Regions from separate parts of the Cohnella candida genome, predicted to be linked through region 3. Evidence: riboswitches for the same ligand, from Rfam matches in the RefSeq annotation. Region 3 holds a riboswitch; each other region holds the start of a gene.
The links. Region 3 has a riboswitch for cyclic di-AMP ahead of EAV92_RS01615 (TrkH family potassium uptake protein). Riboswitches for the same ligand answer to the same signal wherever they lie in the genome.

Region 1 (5,188 bases), 2.1 Mb from region 3:
ACATTGCCTTGTCGCTCGCGGCGAACAAAACGCCGAAAGAGGAAATCCGGAAGACCGTGCAGCGCCTCCTCAAAGAGGTCAACCTCGAGGGCAAAGGCGACCAATTCCCTTCGCAGCTGTCCGGCGGCCAGCAGCAGCGCGTGGCGATCGCCAGGGCGCTGGCGATGAAGCCGGGCCTCATCCTGGCGGATGAGCCGACCGGCAACCTGGACGGCCAGAACGGCCGCGATATTCTGCAGCTTCTCTCCAGGCTCAGCAGGGAAGAGCAAATGACGATCGTTATGGTGACGCACGACCGTCAGGCTGCAAAGGCGGCGGACCGCATCATCGTGATCCGGGACGGCGAAGTGGCGCAAGACGGGCTGGAAGGCGGGGAAGCGGTATGAATCCTTGGCAAATCGCCTGGCGCAACCTGAAGCGCAGAAAGCTTCGGACCTTCCTGACCATGCTGTCGATCGTCATCGGCGTCGCTTCGACTTTCGCGGTCATCTCTTCCGTCGAAACCGCGAAGAAGACGTTCCCCCTGTATCTCCAGCAGGCTTTCGGCAAAGCGGATTTCCAGATCAGCGGGACCGATGCTTACTTCCCGGAGGAAACGTTCCGCTCGTTCGAACAAATAAACGGTACGGCGTCCGTGTCGGCCTTAAAGCAGAATACGAAGCTGCTCCTCGACAAAGAAGGCGTATCCGCGATCCAAAAACGCGTCGACCTGACCGGCTATAGCCGGCTCGATACCGCGCTCACCGGTTTCAAAGTCGTCGAAGGGAGTTTGACCCAGGGCGGCGCCGTCATCACGGACCGTACGGCAGGCGTTTGGAAAGCCCGCGTCGGCGACACGATCTCCTTCGACACGGATAAAGGAGTCCGCGAAATCCGGATCTCCGCCATCGTCAAATATACGGTGGAGCTGATGGGGCCGAGCAGCTGGATGATGGCCAAATACCACCCCTGGTCGGTTGCCGTGCCGCTGCCCGTTCTGCAGGATTGGTTCGGGTTGTCAGGCAAAATCCAGGGCATCCAGGTCAAAGCCTTGCCGGGAACGGACAAAGCCGCGCTCGAAGGGCAGCTCGACAAGCTCGTCAAAGGTTACGGCAACGTCTACATGCAGCCCATCCTGATCGATTACGATTCGCTCGACGAGGCGGATACGTTTTTCATCGCCCTGTATTTGGCCGGCTTCCTCGGCATCGCGCTCAGCGCGTTCATTATCTTCAATTCCATGTACGTGGGTATCAAAGAGCGTAAAAACGAATTCGCAGCGCTTAAGACAATCGGTTACACGCCGGAACAATTGCGGTCGTTCGTCCTGCTCGAGGTCGTGCTGCTTTCCGTCATCGGTACCGCATTTGGTCTGCTCTTCGGTTATGGACTGGCGCACTTGCTGAAAATGCTCATTTTCCTGGTGTTCGGCGCGGACGACGAGGGGGGCATGTCCCTGGGCCAAGGATTCGCGATTTCCGTATGCGCCGGGCTGCTCATGCCTGTCGCGGCTGCCTTGTACCCGATCCGGCAAGCGGGAAAGATCAGCGTCATCGAGGCGTTCAAGGAGACCCGGACTGCGCCGAAGTCCCGAGGGAAGTGGTGGGGTATTCTCGGGGTTCTGCTGATCGCGTCCGCCTTTTTCATCAACCATTTGCTGCTCGTCGCGCCGCTCATGCTGGGCATCGTGCTCGTCTTCCCCTATTTGTTCAGGGGCGCCGTGATCTTGCTAAGACCGGTGTACCGCAAGCTGTTCGGCTTCAGCGGACAAATCGCCGCCAGCAACCTGAACCGGAACCGGACCCGCTCGGCCATGACTTCCATCATTCTGTGCATGGGCATCGCCATGATCGTGCTGATGAGCTCGCTCAATTCCGCGCTGGTCCAATCGTTCGAACGCGTCATTTATTCTTCCTACGGAGGCAACCTGGACATCCATCTGCACCACATCGAGAAAACCGACTTGGAGCAGCTGAAGCAGGTGGAAGGGGTGGCGGACGCCCAGACGTACCCGACTTATTCCGCCATCTGGAACTTGGACGGATCGAAACGCAAGCTTCCCGTATACGGGATCGGCGCCGAGTGGATCGACCGCTTCCCGCTGTTCTCGGTTTCGGATCGGACGCCGGGCGAACTCGTTCGGGGCTTGAAGAAGGATGAAATCGTCCTCGATAAAATGGCATTCAAAGCTTGGGGCGGCGAAATCGGCGGGGCGATCGAGCTTGCCACCCTTCAAGGTACGCAGTCTTTCCGCGTAGTCGACGTCGTGGAGTCGATGAAAAACGGCGGTTACGGCGCTTTCCTCCCGACCGATCGATTCAAGGAAGCATTTGGGCTCAAATACGAGAGGAACGCTTTGATCCTGAAGGACGAGAACGCCTCGCCGGTGCAGCTAAGGGAAAACATTTTCGATCGGTTCGGCGGCCGGATCGAAGAAATGTTCGGGCCGGAAGACTGGGTATCGGTCATGAGCGCAACTTACACGGGCTCGTTCGCCATTATCGATTTCCTGGTCATCCTTTCGATCCTGATATCGGGCATCGGCATTGCCAACACGCTGCTGATCAACATCATGGAGCGGGTTCGCGAGCTCGGCATGATGCGCGCGGTCGGCGTGACGAGGCGCCAGGTGAACCGGATGGTCCTGCTGGAGGGACTCGGCATGGGAACGGCAGCGACCGTGATCGGCTGCGCGTTCGGGATCACGCTCGTCTACCTAACTTCGACTTTCATGGAAATCCGTTCTTTGACGTACCGATTCGGGGTTCCCTGGACGATTATCGCGATCATCTCCTTGTTCGGCCTCGCCGTCAGCTTGATCGCAAGCTTCGCTCCCGCTTCGCGAGCTTCGAAAACCCGTTTAAGCGAGGCGCTGCGCTATGAGTAAACGAAGCCTGTTTGCGCTAGGTTTGTTGGCCATGTTGCTGCTGTCGGGGTGCGGCTCGAAATCATCGTGGGAAAATGAAGAGGTATCCGAGGTCAGCCACAGGCTCATGGAAGACGACGTTAAAGCGGAATGGACGATTGACGGCAACGGAGACGACGGAACCAAACGGATTCGCGTCGTCATCGCGGCCAAAGACGGCGGGACGATCGATGATTTCGACGTGAACCACGAGAAACTGCTGCACCTCATGGTCGTCAGCAAGGATTTATCCTATTTCCGTCACATCCATCCCGAGTATTTGGGGAACGGCGTATTCGAGATCGAAAACCGCTTCCCGTTCGGCGGCGAGTACCGGTTGATCGCCGATTTCAAACCGACCGACGGCGATGCCATGAACAAGATGGCTTGGGTTACGGTCGACGGTAAGACCGCGAAGGCGGTCCCCGTCACGCCGGATCAGCGCCTGGACCGAACCGTGGACGGACTGCGAGTCAGTCTCACGATCAATCCTCCGGCATCCGGCAAGGATGTGACACTGCGGTACGCGATCACCGACGCGGCGACGGGGAAGGCCGTAACCGATCTGGAGCCTTATTTGGGAGCGATCGGGCACGTGGTGGTCTTGACGGAGGATGGGGAGCGGTACTTGCATGTTCATGCCGAAGAAGGCCAGGGTACGGGGCCGGTTGCCGTATTCGAAACCCGGTTTCCCGCCCCTGGAATCTATAAGATTTGGGCTCAGTTCCAGAGGAACGGCGAGGTGGTGACGGTTCCTTTCGTGACGCGCATTTCCTGAACGTTGGCAACATTTATGGCATGAACCGGCCCGGAAAACCTGCTAGACTTGTAGACATTCCAAGCCGAAGTCCGCTATCGGACACGGGGGACCCAAGAATGGGGTGAAGCCGCATGCAGCATGTGCGGCCGGGGCTACTCTTTGACCCGAACCCGTCAGCTAACCTCGCAGGCACGACAAAGGGAGGAATCTGCAAGTGAAAGGTTTGAAAGGTTGGAAGAAGTGGCTTTCCGTTGGTGCGTTGACGGCAGCGATCGCGATTCCGGGTGCGGCATCCGCGGCAACTCCGAATTACGCAACCGTCCAGTATAAAGTATTCTACGTGACCTCCGGCGACTACGCCGATTTCACTAAGCTCCTTCAGCAATATTTCCAAGGGTTCGCAGGTTATGCGCAACCGGTCGTGACGAATCCCGTGACGACGAAGCCGGTGACGCAGCCGACCGCGACTCCCGTAACGAAGCCGGTAACGACGGCGCCCGTGACGAAACCGGTCGCGAAGCCCGTATCGAAACCGGTCACGAAACCGACGACGAGCACAACGACGACGACCGCTTCCAGCTACGCGTCCCAAGTCGTTTCCTTGGTCAACCAGGAACGTGCCAAGGCAGGCCTGAAGCCGCTCGCTTCCAACGCGAAGCTGACGCAAATGGCGCTGGTGAAAGCCAAAGACATGAAAAACAACAACTACTTCGACCATAACTCGCCGACCTACGGCTCCCCGTTCGACATGATGAAATCGTTCGGCATCGCGTACCGCTACGCCGGCGAGAACATCGCGATGGGGCAGCGCACGCCGCAGGAAGTCATGACGGCATGGATGAACAGCCCGGGCCATAAGGCGAACATCCTGGGCGCGAACTACACCTCCATCGGCGTTGCTTATTACAACGGCGAATGGGTCCAGGAGTTCACAGGCTAAAATCGATAACGACACGAGCCTTTGCCTTTCGCGATCACGCGGAGGCAAAGGCTTTTTTTATTTTATGGTATTAATTTCCCATATGCCTATGGTATTTTATAGCTAAGAGAATGCAGTAGACTAAAAATTCGACGACACCGTGGAGCATGCTCATGACCTATTTATATATCTTCTATTTTTTCCTGCCATTCCTCTTCCTGTTCTATACGGGAATCGAAGTACTCCATCGGGACCCCCGCAACAAGCTTCATCGCGTGACCATGGAATTCATGCTGTCATGCAGCTTGCTTTATTTAGGCGACTTTTTCGGCCACATGCTTCCGCTGGAGCAATCGGACTTCGGCCTGCGCCTTAAGCTGATCGGCGGTTTCTTCACGATGTCGGTCGGCATGTATTTCTTCCAGATCCTCAATAAATTCTCGCTGCGTTCCGTCTTGTTCCACGTCGTCGCATTGTTTCCGCTCGTATGCATCGTGCCGCTCATTCTAAACATGCCCGCGTTCCGTTTTGAATATTTGGCCGGCCCCTATTTCCGTACGGAGCATTATAACGAAGCTTACAGGTGGGTCATTTACTCCGTGGCCGCCATCGCGATGGCGGGTTT
Region 2 (5,188 bases), 1.2 Mb from region 3:
CGGCCAAATCGTCGCTCTCCAAGCTGGCCTCCTGGTACGGGGAATATCCCTATTCGACGCTGTCCGTGGTCGTGCCCCCCGCGGGAGGCGCCGGAGCCGGCGGCATGGAATACCCGACGCTCGTCACCGCCGCAGCCGCCAAGAGCGCCAGTCCGGGTTACGAGCTGGAGCGGACCCTCGTTCACGAAATCGCGCACCAATATTGGTACGGCATGGCTGCCTCCAACGAGTTCGAAGAGGCTTGGCTGGATGAGGGCTTCACCTCCTACTCCGAAGACAAGCTGATGTCCGCCATTTACGGCGTTTCGCCGAACACGGCCGTGGAAGGAAGCTACCTCACCGATCCCGAACCGCTGCACCAGTTCGCCTGGCACTACGGCAAACCGGACGGCTACGCGGATAACGTGTACCTGCGGGCCAAACTCGTGCTGACGGCCATGGAGCGGCAGGTCGGAGAGAAGACGATGAACAAAATCCTGCGCGCCTATTTCCAGAAATACCGGTTCAAACACCCGTCCACGGCGGATTTTCAAAAGGTGGCCGAAAACGTGACGAAGCTCAAATGGAACGATTTCTTCGGCGCTTACGTGTACCGCGGGGAGACGGCCGACTTCTCCATCGAATCGATCGATTCCCACAAAACCGAGCAGGGCGGCTATCGCACCTTGGTGACGCTCAAGCGCAAAGGAGGCAGCCCGCAGCCGGTCACTCTCGCGCTTGGCTACGCGGACGGCCGGACGGAACGCAGACAGTGGGACGGAGCGCAGAACCAGACCCAATTGCAGCTCGATTCGGCATCCCCGCTGCTCTATGCGGCCGTGGACCCGAACCTGTCGGTCGTCCTGGACAACCGGCGCTACAACAACTTCCTGAAGGCGGAAGTCCCCTCCAAGGAACGGGTCAAATGGACGACCGGCGTCGCCCAGGCGCTGGAAAGCTTCTTCAGCACATTCGCATGGTGAGGTGAGCGCCGCATGAGAAGATGGCTCGGCAAGGGATGGGACATGACGGTCCGGCATAAGTATGTAGGGGTTCTCTTATTTCTGTATCGCTTATTGTGGGGATTCTTCCTGTTCCGGCTGGTAGACTCCGTGGTGACGCCCGTGCTCGCGCGGTATCCCGACCTTCACCCGAACGCGAACGCGATTCCGCTGTTCCTGATCGAAGCGGAATTCCGGCTGCTTCGGACCGATTTGCTCGACCCGCTTCTCTGGCTGCTGGCAGGCTTGCTGCTGTTCCGGATGATCGTCTCTCCCTTGATCAACGCCGGCCTCTATTACTCCTTCCGCCATTCGGAAGAAGAGAAGAGCGGCACCCGCATGCTCGCCGGCATCCGGCAAGCGTGGAAACCGGTCGTGCTGCTCTACTGGCTGGAGAACGCCCTCGCGCTGCTTCCCGCCGTCTGGCTGCTGCCGATGGCCAAGGACCGGTTCTTCAGCGCCGGCTCTCCCGGAAGCTGGATCCGGGAGCTGCTACCCTATGCGGCGGGATGGCTCATCTGGGGCTTCGTCGTCCACGTGCTGTTCCAATGCCTTCAATTCGGCGCCGTCAGCCGCGAAGGCTTCGGCAAAGCACTGATGCAAGCCCTGTCCCGGGCGTTGCCGCTTCTGGCCGTCTCGCTGGCGATGGCCGGCATCGGCGCCGCCGCATCCGCAGCCGTGTCGTCCGTCTCTCTCCTCTGGTCGGGTTTTATCGCCGTGGCGCTTCACCAAGCTTTCCACTTCGTGCGCACCCTGCTGTCCCTCTGGACCGCCGCCTCCCAATTCGCGGTCTGGAGGGGAAACGAGTAAGCCTGTTTTTTCCGTCCGTCTCATGCCCGAAGTCCCGGTCGTCATTCGACAATTCCTGCCCGGGAAATCCCCGTCCGTAAGCCGCTCCGGCGCTTGCGGGCGGGGGTTGCGCGTTTTACGGGCAACTAAAAAACCGCCTTGAAAGGAGGTTCAAAGAGTCGATTGGGAGGCAAAGATTAAGGAATTCTAATCCTTGGGGAGCAGGAAGTCCGCCGCAAAAAGCGAATATTTAGGGCTGTGTGAAAAAATTGCCGAATTCCCGTGCACCGGGAAACGGGGGAACCATTACGGGTGAATTGGCCTCGCAACACAGTGGCCATAGGGAACCTTCAACCGAACCCTCCAGCTAACCTCGTAGGCATCGGAAGGGGACACCCAGTCTTGCGTAAAGTTTCCGTTTTGCTGCTTTCTCTTGCTTTTTTGCTTGCCTTCCAAGTCGGAAGCGCGTTTGCTGACTCCAAGCTGGACGACACGATCGGCAAAGTGATCGGCGTCGATTACGACTACGGAGGAACGACCACGGGCGGATTCGACTGCTCCGGATTTACCGGATACGTCTTCAAGAAGCTCGGGATCACGCTTCCGCGCAGCTCGAAGGAACAGTTCCAACGCGGCAAAAAAGTGGCTCGCGCCGATCTTCGCGCGGGCGACCTGGTATTCTTCAACACGAGCGGTCATGGTGTTTCGCACGTAGGAATCTACGTTGGCGACGGCAAATTCGCCCACGCTTCCTTTACCCGCGGGGTAACGATCGACTCTTTGTCGGCGGATTACTACGTGAAACGCTACATCGGAGCACGCCGCGTGATGGATACCGACACTTATCAGGAAGTCGCCACCGATCCGGACGTCGCCGCGGGAGCGGACGACGAATCCGCCGCTGGATGACTTGGCTGAACCGAGGACGAAGGCCCGCTCAAGCGGGTCTTCGTTTTTTATTACCACCGCGCGGAATCAGTCAAACAAGTCTCCGAAAACGTCCAGTACGCTCTTTTTCTTTTTGTAGTGTTTCGGATGTCCCTGCGGGTGGCTCCCGTAATACGGTTGGCGGCTTTGCTGCTGCGGATAAGGCGGCTGCTGTTGCGGCGGATATTGGGACGGATCGTTCCGGCGGTCCGAGTCCGCATAATACCACTCGTTGTAATCCTGACGCACCTCGCGCACGTCCGTCATCAGCTTCTCCAATTCCCCCCGATCCAGCCAAACCCCTTTGCATGTCGGGCAGACGTCGATCAGGATGCCGTTCTTCTCAACCTCTCTCAGGCGCGAATTGTCGCATACCGGGCAATTCATGCTCTTCAACCTCCTTTAAATTCAGGTTTGCCCTCATTCCATACGGCCGAACGGCCATGCGGTTCCGCGCTCCCCCTCCCTAAATTTTCCCTAAAATCTCATAACATTTCCTTATTTCCCTAGGAAATGGATTCCACTTGGAAGATAATAGAGTCGAATCATAGAGAAACAAGGAAAAGAAATGGGAGGAGTGGGGAAATTGAATCGCTACCGTTGGACCCGTTACGTCTTTCCGTTCGCGTTGACGGCAAGCCTGTTGGCCGGCTGCAGCTTCGGAGACGCCGGCGCCGAGAAGCGCGCGGAACCCGTCACGCTGAAGGTCATGTACTATGACGAAAGGTCGTTTTTCGACCAGTACGGCATGCTCTTCTCCGCCCTGCATCCCGAGGTGGAGATCGAAGTCGTCAACACGCAGAGCATCAAGCACGAGCCGGGCAAGGACATGGAAGCCGAGACGCGGAAGTTCATCGAAGAGCAGAAGCCGGACATCGTCATGCTCTCCGCGGACCAGTACACGAAAATGGCGAACGAAGGCAAACTGCTCGAGCTGGAAACCCAAGTGCAGGAGAAAAGCTTCGACCAGGCGGGACTGATGCCCGGCATGCTGGACTACCTGAAGGAGCTGAGCGGCGGCAAGCTTTACGGACTCGTCCCGAACTTCTACAGCCAAGCGATCTTCTACAATAAGGACATGTTCCAAAAGTACGGCGTCGAACTGCCCAAGGACCAGATGAGCTGGGACGACTTGTTCCGCTTGGCGGCGATGTTCCCGACGACAGGCTCCAAAGACGATCGCGTGTACGGCCTCAAAATGGGATACTCCGCGACCGATCTGTATCAGCTCGGCAACATGATCGGCCTGACGAAAAACCTCAACATCGTCGACGCCGGCGCCAAAAACGTCACCGTGAACACCGACGCTTGGAAGAAAACGTACGAAACCGCGCTTAACGCCTGGAAGTCAGGCGCCCTCTATACGGAGGATCCCAACCAGATGAGCGACGGGCCCATGCAGTATGAGGACTACTTGCTCCGCGATCCGTTCATCGGCGGCAAAGTCGCGATGACGTTCGAGGGCACTTATTTAATGGATCAGATCAAACAAGCGCAGAACGTCGTCAAAGACAAAGCCGTGAAAAATTGGGACATCGTCACGATGCCGGTCGACCCGGGCAATCCCGAATACAGCCCGTACGTCTCCTTCAACAACATTTTCGCGATATCCGCCAAATCGGCGCAGTCGAAGGCGGCCTGGACGTTCCTACAGTATATTCACGGCGACGAATTCGCCCGCGTCACTTCCAAGCGGCAAATGGGCAACATGCCCGTCCGCACCCAGTACCTGTCGGACAAAGAAGGCCACCATTTCGAGGCTTTCTACAAGCTGAAGCCGATTCAGCCGGCCATGTACAAAAATTACGAAGCGGTTCCCGGAGACTTCATGAACAACTTCCAAGGCATGGCCCAGCAGGAATTATCCGCGGCGGCCGACGGAAAGGTTTCCGTGTCCGAGGCGCTCGACAGCCTGCAAACGAAAGCCGAGGAAGCCCTGCTGCTGGCGAAACAACAGAAAGATACCGCCAAACCGGGCGAAACGGCGACGACGGAATCAGGCGGTTAAATGACAAGCGGGCAGGTTCGCTTCACGCGATCCTGCCCGCTTTGCATTTCCTTATACGTCGCCGCCGGACGGTATATCTTCCGGTGCCTTTTTCCGCCCTTTGCCGTCGGACAAATGGTACGAGACCCTGATCACCCCAGGAATCGCCCGCAGTTCGTCCAGCACGTTCAGATGCTTTTCCAGCATCATGTTCTTCACCCGGAGATGAACCTGAATCGCCGCACCTTCCTGGCCGCCGACGCCCTTCTCCGCGGACAAATCCTCGATCGTCGCCCCGATCGCCGCGACCTTCGCCATCACCGATTGCACGCTTCCGCCGGATTCCCGCATCGTAACGGTCAGGTCCGCCATTCTCCGCTTCCTGCTGAATACTTTCTCCAGTTTGTTCAGCACGAACAGGCAGACCAGGGACAAGAAGGCCGTGAGCAGCGCCCCGTAATAGAAACCCGCTCCGACCGCCAGGCCCAAAGCCGCCACGACCCAC
Region 3 (5,188 bases):
CTCCGAGATGCCGGCACACCACGCCAGAAGGAGCAGAAGCCAGGGGAACGTCATGTTGTAGGAAGATTGGCTGGCGTCGGAAGCCTGGAACATTCCGATTCCGTTCTCCAGCCCGACCAGAATGACCGACTGGACTCCGAGCAGGAGGAAGGCGAGCGGATACCCGGTTTTCATCCCGGACATGACCGCTTGGCCGAACCCCGGCTCCCGCCAACGGGGCCACAGCGGCTTGCCCATCGATCTCCATAGGCCGTCTCCTCCCACGGCGGAAAGGTAAGTAAAGAGTGCCATGCCCGCGAGAACGATGAAATTGGTGATGAGGATCGCATGGATCGCCGAGCTGTCCGCATTCTGCCCTTCTTGGAGCAGACCCGCGCGGAAGGCGGGCTGCATGTTCAGATAGAAACTGGTATACATCGCCAGAAACGCAACGGCCAAGCCGATGCCGCGCCGGAATGTCGTATATTCCCTTCGGGACGCGGAGTAGATGATCGCCATGATCAGCAAAACCAGTTGGGGAACGACGAAGCCTAAGGCGTTCAGCTTCACGGCTAATTTCGTCTGCCCGGCCATGTAGTCCGTGAAGCTTTGCGGGATCCGGATCTCGTACGAGACTTTGCCGTCGCGCCACGGGGGAACGGCTGAGGAAGCGGCGTTGAAGCCGGACGGAGCCGCAACCTTCAGTGCGAGACGGGCATCCGACAAGCCGGCTTTACGGGATAGAAAGGTATAGGTACCGGAAACGTCCGCGGGCTCGCCGTTCCATTCCCAATCCCCCGGTTTTTCTCCCCAGAATGCCGCGTAGGCCAAGGCGCGTTCGGCCCCGGATTTCGGATCCTCGTTCGCGGCGGCCGATGCGGCGGCACGGCTGTCCTGCCACCCGACGAGTTGCCCGGTTTCCATCTGAAGATAAAGCGTTAATCGTTCCTCTCCATACCGAAGATCGGCCCGATAGACGTCTGTCGGATGCCGGTCGGACCATTCCTTTTTATACTCATCCAGCAGCCCGTATTTCGAGAAATAGCCGACCGTGTCGCTGTCGGAGAGATGGGTAAGATCCAAGCCCGTCGGTTCTCCGGCGATGCCGAACCGTTCGGCGGCTATTTTCACGGCGGCTTGCTCGGCCGCCCCGCGGCTTAACGCGTTCCCTGCGTCGCGGTTCCAAAGAAGGGGGAATACTTGAATGAAGAGAAATACGACGAGTCCGATTCCTGCCGCCCATCCCCATAACGGGTTTGCGGACTTTTGCCCGATTCGGCGCAAAATCACCGCTCCTTTAACGAAAGCCTGTCAAGTAAACGCATACAGCAAGCGTAGCATATTCGAAACCTTGAATTCCAATGAAAAAGCATCGATTTTCGAAGTGAGACGAAGATAATGGCACGATAATGCATGCGCGCATCTTCTTCATCCGGAACGGATTCCGTTTTATCGCTGCATTTGCCCGGATTGGCCGAAATTTGCTGTTGTCGCGTTTTGAGGGAAGGACTATAATGCGAAAGTACGCTTGTTAACCGGATATTTTACAATAAAATAGTCAAACAGCCGAATTTCAATGGATGAAAACGGGGGAACCAACCATGCCGCGGAACGACCCAGCGGCTACCCGGGGTGAATTCGACCGCGCCAGCCGCGGAACGATAGGGCAGCCTGTTCGAGCCCGAACCCGTCAGCTAACCTCGCAGGCTGCACGGAACAGGACTCGCATGCGCGTTATGAGCATTGGGGTTCCAATGCTTTTTTTGTTGCCCGGAATACCGGCTAAGCAACGATTCAGGACCATCTACCCGAGGTGACTTCTTTGTTCAGCAAACTTTACCGGATGCTCGTCGCGTCGCCGCCGAAGCTGCTCGTGCTCGGCTTCGCTTTGATCATCCTTGTCGGCGCCGAGCTGCTGACGCTGCCGATCGCATCCGCCGCCGGTCACTCGACCCGTTGGATCGACGCGCTGTTCACGGCGACGTCGGCGACTTGCGTGACCGGCTTGGTCGTCGTCGATACCGGCACTTATTATTCGACTTTCGGCCAGCTCGTGATTCTCTCGCTCATCCAGATCGGCGGCCTCGGCTTCATGACGATGGCGACCCTGTTCGCGGTTTTCCTGAAACGGCGGATTTCGCTGAAGGAAAGGCTGGTGCTGCAGGAAGCGCTCAACCAGTCCAGCATCGAAGGCATCGTCCGTCTCGTCCGCAAGGTGCTCTTCTATACCTTATGCATCGAAGCGGCGGGAGCAGTATCGTTTACCTTGCGGTTCATGTTTGACATGTCTCCCGGGCGTGCGCTGTACTACGGTATTTTCCATGCGGTCTCCTTTTTCAACAACGCGGGTTTCGATATCATGGGGCACTTCCGGAGCTTCACGATGTACGTTGGGGACCCGGTGATGAACTTGACGGCCGCTCTGTTGATCTTCCTTGGCGGTATCGGCTTCGTCGTATTGGCCGACCTGGTGGAATACAGGACGAAGCGAAAGCTGTCGCTGCACTCGAAAGTCGCCCTCAGCATGTCGGGGCTGCTGATCGCGGCCGGCGCGGTCATCATCTTCATCTTCGAATACACGAACAGCCTGACGATGGGGCCTCTCAGTTTCGGCGAGAAAGTTTTGGCGGCGTTTTTCCAATCGGTCTCTCCGCGTACGGCGGGCGTCAATACGGTGGATCTCGCTTCTCTCCGGCAGGCGACCCAATTCATCCTGATCGTGCTGATGTTTATCGGAGCTTCTCCGGGCTCGACGGGCGGCGGGATCAAAACGACGACTTTCGCGGCGCTGATCGGGGCCGTGAACACGATGATCCGGGGCAAGGAAGACGTCGTCATGTTCAATTATCGTCTGGCGAAAGAACGCGTCTACAAGGCGCTTACCGTGACGCTGTTCGCTTTGGCGCTCGTCATGGTCGCCACGATGGTGCTGTCCACGACGGAAGACCATCAATTCCTGATGATCCTGTTCGAAGTGACGTCGGCGTTCGGCACGGTCGGTCTTACGATGGGGCTGACGCCGGAATTGACGCTGGTCGGCAAAATCATCATCATCCTCATGATGTTCATCGGCAGGCTGGGGCCGCTGACGCTCTCGTACGCGATCGCGCCGAAGCCCGGCCGCGTGCTCTACCGCAATGCCGAAGGCAAAATCATCATCGGTTGACATTCAAAGGAGAAGAAACGATTCCATGAAATTGAACCAATTCGTCATCATCGGGCTGGGCCGGTTCGGCTCCAGCTTGGGCCGCGAGCTCGTCCAGCTCGGCTATGAAGTGCTCGGCGTCGACCGGGACGAGGAGAAAGTGGACGAAATGAGCAACGTGCTCACCCATGCGGTGGTGGCGGACGGTACGGACGAAGAGGTGCTTCGTTCCGTGGGCGTCCGGAACTTCGATTGCGGCGTGGTCGCGATCGGAGACGATATCCAGGCGAGCATTCTGGCCGCGATTCTGCTGAAGGACCTGGGCGTCAAAAAAGTCGTCGGGAAAGCGGTGAACGAGCTGCACGGGCGGGTGCTCGAGAAAATCGGCGTCGACCGCGTCGTTTACCCGGAGCGGGACATGGGCATTCGCGTCGCGCATCAGCTCGTGTCGCCGAATCTGCTCGATTACATCGAGCTGTCCAAAAACTATACGATCGCGGAGCTTGGCGTGCCGAAGTGCCTGTCCGGCAAAAGCCTGTCCGATATCAACCCGCGCGGCCGGTTCGGCTGCAGCGTCGTGGCGATCAACAAGCCGAAGGGCATGATCATCGCGCCGGTCGCCGACGACATCCTGTCGGAGAACGACGTCATGGTGGTCATCGGCACGAACCGGCAAATCGAAGAGTTCCAGGACTCGATCGAGAAATAGCGGCGCGGAATTCCGTTTACAGAGGTCGGATTCATCCCTTATACTGATGAGGTAACTTCATAAAATCGTTTCAACCGGTGGAGCCTGTCATTGACGGGCTCTTTTTGTCTTTTTCAGGGGAGGAAATCATTCATGGAACAACCCGCAATCATCGCTGTCTGCATTTTTCTCGCCATCTACGCACTGATCATTTCGGAGAAAATCCATCGCACGATCGTTGCCATGATCGGCGCGGTGTTGATGGTCGTCCTCGGCATCGTCGACCAGGAAACCGCTTTGCACCACATCGATTTCAATACGCTCGGCCTGCTCGTCGGGATGATGGTGATCGTCGCCATAACGGCCGACACGGGCGTGTTTAAATACGTCGCCGTATGGGCCGCCAAGAAAGCCGGGGGCAAACCCGTCCGGATCCTGATCGCCTTATGCCTGATCACCGCGATCGGTTCCGCCTTCCTCGACAACGTCACGACGATTCTGCTCATGGTTCCGGTCACGTTCAGCATGACGAGGCAGCTCCGGGTATCCCCGATGCCGTATCTCATAACCCAAATTCTGGCCTCGAACGTAGGGGGAACGGCTACCTTGATCGGAGATCCGCCGAATATCATGATCGGCAGCGAGGTCAAGGAACTTTCTTTCTCGGCCTTCATCGTCAATTTGGCCCCCATCGCGGCGATCATCATGCTGGTTTATGTCCCTCTTTTCATTCTGATGTTCCGCAAACGGCTGCAAACACAGCCCGAACATATCCGCAATCTGATGGAGATGGACGAAAAAGAGCTGATCCGCGATCGCGTCCTGCTGGCGAAAAGCTTGTCCGTGCTCGGCCTCACGATTCTCGGTTTCTTCCTGCACCAAACGTTTCACTTGGAATCCGCCACGGTCGCGCTCGCGGGCGCGTTCCTCCTGCTTCTGCTCACCGGGGAGCATGCCATGGAACACGCGCTCGGCAAAGTGGAATGGACGACGATTTTCTTTTTCGTCGGTTTGTTCGTTTTGGTGTCCGCCTTGGTGGAGACGGGCGTCATCGCCAAACTCGCGGAGCAGGCCGTCGAGTGGACCGGCGGAAATTTGACGGCTTCATCCATGCTGATCCTATGGCTCAGCGCGATCGCATCGGCTTTCCTGGACAACATTCCGTTCGTGGCCACGATGATTCCGATGATTCAGGAGATGGGGAACATGGGGGTCTCCAACCTGGAGCCGCTCTGGTGGAGCCTTGCGCTCGGGGCATGCTTAGGCGGTAACGGAACGCTCGTCGGGGCCAGCGCGAATCTTATCGCGGCAGGTCTGTCGGCCAAGGAAGGCCATCCGATCCGGTTCCTCGAATACATGAAAATCGGCTTCCCGCT

Region 1: linked by a shared signal. The riboswitch ahead of EAV92_RS15895 (CAP domain-containing protein) and the one ahead of EAV92_RS01615 (TrkH family potassium uptake protein) in region 3 are both predicted to bind cyclic di-AMP.
Region 2: linked by a shared signal. The riboswitch ahead of EAV92_RS20235 (C40 family peptidase) and the one ahead of EAV92_RS01615 (TrkH family potassium uptake protein) in region 3 are both predicted to bind cyclic di-AMP.

What each region holds. Positions count from the first base shown of each region.
Region 1 covers NZ_CP033433.1:3,479,559-3,484,746, reverse strand. The annotation lists gene EAV92_RS15910 (ABC transporter ATP-binding protein) at 1-386, shown strand, start outside; gene EAV92_RS15905 (FtsX-like permease family protein) at 383-2,866, shown strand; gene EAV92_RS15900 (hypothetical protein) at 2,859-3,662, shown strand; cyclic di-AMP (ydaO/yuaA leader) riboswitch at 3,715-3,851, shown strand; gene EAV92_RS15895 (CAP domain-containing protein) at 3,859-4,584, shown strand; gene EAV92_RS15890 (sensor domain-containing diguanylate cyclase) at 4,737-5,188, shown strand, end outside.
Region 2 covers NZ_CP033433.1:4,374,877-4,380,064, reverse strand. The annotation lists gene EAV92_RS20245 (M1 family metallopeptidase) at 1-962, shown strand, start outside; gene EAV92_RS20240 (hypothetical protein) at 975-1,790, shown strand; cyclic di-AMP (ydaO/yuaA leader) riboswitch at 2,030-2,166, shown strand; gene EAV92_RS20235 (C40 family peptidase) at 2,172-2,678, shown strand; gene EAV92_RS20230 (TFIIB-type zinc ribbon-containing protein) at 2,745-3,083, opposite strand; gene EAV92_RS20225 (ABC transporter substrate-binding protein) at 3,283-4,704, shown strand; gene EAV92_RS20220 (MgtC/SapB family protein) at 4,756-5,188, opposite strand, start outside.
Region 3 covers NZ_CP033433.1:329,685-334,872, forward strand. The annotation lists gene EAV92_RS01610 (CPBP family glutamic-type intramembrane protease) at 1-1,263, opposite strand, end outside; cyclic di-AMP (ydaO/yuaA leader) riboswitch at 1,534-1,703, shown strand; gene EAV92_RS01615 (TrkH family potassium uptake protein) at 1,823-3,145, shown strand; gene EAV92_RS01620 (potassium channel family protein) at 3,171-3,833, shown strand; gene EAV92_RS01625 (ArsB/NhaD family transporter) at 3,966-5,188, shown strand, end outside.